Regions from separate parts of the Pseudalkalibacillus sp. R45 genome, predicted to be linked through region 2. Evidence: riboswitches for the same ligand, from Rfam matches in the RefSeq annotation. Region 2 holds a riboswitch; the other holds the start of a gene.
The links. Region 2 has a riboswitch for S-adenosylmethionine ahead of ACTWQL_RS22105 (OsmC family protein). Riboswitches for the same ligand answer to the same signal wherever they lie in the genome.
Positions count from the first base shown of each region.

Region 1: another riboswitch for S-adenosylmethionine. It lies ahead of ACTWQL_RS23830 (YezD family protein); the one in region 2 lies ahead of ACTWQL_RS22105 (OsmC family protein).

Region 1 is NZ_JBQQCL010000030.1:20,902-23,107, reverse strand. It holds gene ACTWQL_RS23840 (TraR/DksA family transcriptional regulator) at 1-123, opposite strand, end outside; gene ACTWQL_RS23835 (STAS domain-containing protein) at 326-1,159, opposite strand; gene ACTWQL_RS23830 (YezD family protein) at 1,304-1,429, opposite strand; SAM riboswitch class I at 1,540-1,643, opposite strand.
Region 2 is NZ_JBQQCL010000022.1:34,217-36,422, reverse strand. It holds gene ACTWQL_RS22110 (hypothetical protein) at 42-248, shown strand; SAM riboswitch class I at 559-669, shown strand; gene ACTWQL_RS22105 (OsmC family protein) at 756-1,217, shown strand; gene ACTWQL_RS22100 (YbaK/EbsC family protein) at 1,284-1,796, opposite strand; gene ACTWQL_RS22095 (acetyl-CoA hydrolase/transferase family protein) at 1,938-2,206, opposite strand, start outside.

The DNA of each region.
Region 1 (2,206 bases), on a different contig from region 2:
ATTGCCTTTCAATTGTTCAGAATCAACGTTTTCTTCTCTATTTTGATTTCGTTGATAAACTTCCTCTTTCATTTCTTGTAATTGTGATTTGAAATCTTCTATTTGTTTATCAGTTAAAGCCATGATTCCTCCTCCTTTTTTGAACCTTTCCCATTCACAGATGAAGGTAAACACACTTCCAGTTACCTCCTTTTAATTGTGGCAATTTAGAACCAAGTCGGTTTAAATCATTATTTGCGCGGAATGGGAGTGAATTCGGAGAAATCAAAATCAAAAAAGACGCTTAGTGAGCGCCTTTTATTGAAACCTGCTATAAAATTGAACATCAATCATCTTCCGTTAATGCAATCGACAATTTAGAGGTCATTTTCACATTCTCAAAATCGATGCCCAATTGCACTGCTGTTTGTGCGATTTCAGGACGTATTCCCGATAACGTCGTAGAAACACCTAACAACCGTAACGAATAGATCAATTGGAATATTTCGTGTGCGACCATGGTATCCACCATGAAAACACCCGATAAATCAATATACAACCGTTCAATATTCCGTTCTTCACATTGCTTCAAGGTAATTTCAAGAATCGCCTTAGCCCTATGCGTATCGATGTCGCCGACAATCGGGAGCAGGCCAACATTGTGAGATAAATCAATCACAGGAGAACTAAGCTCATTGATCATCGCTTTTTGAGCCATCAACTGATCATTCAGATAGTTATTCTTTTCCTCTGTAAATCGAACCATAGCAATATCAAATTCTTTTATGATCATATCTTTCCACAAATCGATTTGTTCATTTGTATATTTACCTGGAGAGGCTGCTACAAAATCGTTAATTAGGTTCAAATATTGTTTCCGTACACGTATGAATTCCCTCATGACAAAATGTGTCGGTGTTTCAATGTGTTCCTTATCCCTCGCAGTAGCAATCACCCATTCCTCGAAATCCTTGAAGAACTCTGATTCTTCTTTTATAAAAATTCCAATCAGATTCAGATGAAACTCATAATTTTGCTGTTTCAACTTTTGAATGACTTCAGGATCAGTAGATGAATAAACACCTGTCGGATCGCTTTTATCCAGGGAGTTATACCAATCATCTGTAAGTTGTGGTGCTTTATTGAAAAGAAAATCATGTAGTTCTTTATTTCTCTGCACGATGCCATGACCTCCGCAATTCGTTTAATAGGTGTTATTTTCTTTTTCTCTTCCTATTTTAAATTAATCGAACCTTGAGGACAAATTTTATTTCAAGAAACCCAGTCAGTCTTAACTTCGGAAAGCACATTGGTAAAATCCTTGTTATTTCACTCTCACTTTTTCTTTCTTTTCAATTTGAATGACTTTTCCATCCTGTACGACCAAAGTGACAGACCCGAATTTCATGGTTTTCAGCATTTCGTTCAATTTTGGTGTTATAGATTCCAATTCATTTGCCACGCTTATTCTCCTCTCTTTTGGGATGGTACTCGGATAAGGTAAATAAAAAAGCCCCTCAGAATGAGAGACCTAATTAAAAGTACATCAAATGTGTATGTACCTTATCTCTCAAAATGGATTTCCATTTTGCTGGAATTAGCACCTTGCAAAAGCAGGTTGCCGGGCTTCTCAGGGCCAGTCCCTCAGCCACTCGTGATAAGTGAATCAACTTATTTTTTTGAATTTTACAGCATGATCAAAGTGACTGTCAATCATAAATTGAAATTTAGCCATAAATTCCTATTGGTATAGTATGAATTAATCACTTGCCATACTATGAAATATGTAACGCTGGAAAAGTCATTCCGTGAGATCAAACAACTTCACATCAGCGAGATCCATGCTCCTTAAACTGGTGGATAGCGATGTATCAATACATATGTGTATCCACTATACAACCCATATGATTTGCTAAAAATAACTCAAACAACGAAAGCCCTTCCTCTCTTTCGTCCTTACGACTCCTCGGTCGTGCCAGTGTGAATCAGTTACCGTACTTACTCTTAACTCCCTTCTACTCGAATTGTTTCCGTTTCTGAAATAATAGATTATTGGAGATTTAAAAGAGGGGTTGAAAATGTGGATTAAACGTTTTTACAGTGCGCACTTTGGCAAGGAGCACATGAGACCCTTTACAACCTGATCATAAAGGGAGCTTAAATCCATTTTTCTATGAAAGGTCATTTCCTATTGAGGACCAAATAAAGAAAACTTGGCAAAGCCAAG
Region 2 (2,206 bases):
TTTTTTTATTCGCTTCGTTTTTTGACAGAAATACATAGATTTTGGTCAAAATTATCCCTGTTTATGTAGAAGAAGGAATACCAGAAGTCAGATATAACTTCAATGATGTTAGTGAGTATGGAAACATGCCAGTGAAAATTGTGAAGGTTTTTAACGGAAGGAAGGTGGAAGATTTTTTCAATGAATTTCAAGGAAAGAAAATAAGAATTACAATTGAAGTATTAGCTGCAGACCCAACCGAATGGTAAGAAGTTTTCATTAATAAACATTCTTTTCAGCTGGGATATTCTGCACTGTTTTAGAAAGTTAAGATAGATTCTAATCCTTATATTCTTCTTTCACCAAATCTTCGCAATACTCCCGTATAAACGGGCACAACTAGAAAAAGTCGGTTACCTCTTACAGGTGGCACCGACTTTTTCAAATTGATTACCAGTCTAGCAATTTTTCAATGTAGCCCTCTGATCCGTTTATGCATATCAACTTAAAAACTTTCTCTTTAACTATTTAACGTAGTATGGTATTATCGTGCTAATATTTTAAAAGTTTATAAGAAACTTCTTATCCAGAGAGGTTGAGGGACTGACCCGATGAAGCCTCGGCAACCGCATGAGTCCATGTAAGGTGCCAATTTCAGTGTGGATGTGCTGCACATTCCGAAGATGAGAAGGATTTTTTCTTATTGATGAATCCTTTCTCTTATTTGGAGAAAGGATTTTTATTTTTCACCAAAAATTTTAAGGAGGCATGATTGTATGAGTCAACAATTGATCAATGTAGCAACAAAAGGAAAATGGGTGGAAGGTATGAAGACGAATGTTCAGGCAAGGGATTTTGCATTTATTGTAGACGAGCCAGAGGCATTGGGCGGTACCGATCAGGGCGCAAACCCGGTTGAATACGTATTAGCCGCTTTATCTGGATGCACGTCGGTGGTCATCGCGTTGATCGCCAAAGAGCTTGATTTCAAATACGAGGATGCAACGTTTGAAAATGAGGGTACTTTGGATCTTCGAGGATTGAATGGCGTTGAAGGTGTTTCTCCACACTTTCAAACCGTGACGTTCAACGTAACGATCGTAACTGACGAAAGTGAAGAGCGATTGGATGAGCTTAAATCCAAAGTCGAAAAAAGATGTCCTGTATATAATCTCTTGAAGGATGCAGGTATTGCATTAGAATCAAATTGGGTGAAAAAAGCAACCGTCTCGGCTTAGAATATAACCCTATAAATAAAGGACGCTTCCTCATAGATAGCGTCCTTTCTATTCTTTTACAGAAGCTCAGTCCGTATTGGCTACAACCATTTTGTCAGCATATTCTTCCTCCCACCCTTTACACACATCAACCCACTCTTTGGCAGATGAATAGTGGAAAAGTTCCCCTGGCGTCAATTTGATTGCAGAGTTGGTGCTTCCACATGCAGGGAAAAGGTTCTCGAAGCGTTTCATCGAAATATCCAGATAGACGTCCATTTCATTCGCTAATCCGAACGGACAGACACCACCGACGACATGGCCGGTTTGCTCCAATACTTCATCAGGCTTCAGCATGCGTGCTTTGATCCCTGTGAATTGGCGGAACTTCTTGTTATCGATCTTCGCATCTCCTGCCGCAACAATCAGGATATCTTTGTCTTCCGGTCCCCTGAATGACAGCGTTTTTGCAATCTGCGCAGGCATGACACCGATTGTTTCTGCCGCTTCTTCAACCGTAGCACTCGATGTTTCGAACTCCATCACGTCATTTTCGCGGTTCCACTGTTTAAAATGGGCTTTTACACTTTCCAATGACATATGTATGCATCCTCCTTCCGATATTACGTTAGATGATACCATCCTTTAACACAGCAGAGCAATGATCTTGTATCATCACCTCTGATGAATAAAACCGGATACCCCCTCTTTCAGGAAATACCCGGTATCTTTTGTTTGCCTTTAAACCGTCTCCATTACAGTCCTAAGCATTGTACCATTCTCGGCAAGGTTCGTATGCCAGGATAGTGCTTTTTCTAAGACATGCGGGGTTTGTCCACCTCTTGTCAACGCTTCCTGATAATACTCACGAAGCTGGTCGCGGTATATAGGATGAGCACAACGCTCGATGATCAGCTCTACACGCTCTCTTGGTGCTAACCCGCGCAGGTCGGCATAACCTTGCTCAGTGACGATAACGTCGACATCATGTTCAGTGTGGTCGACATGTG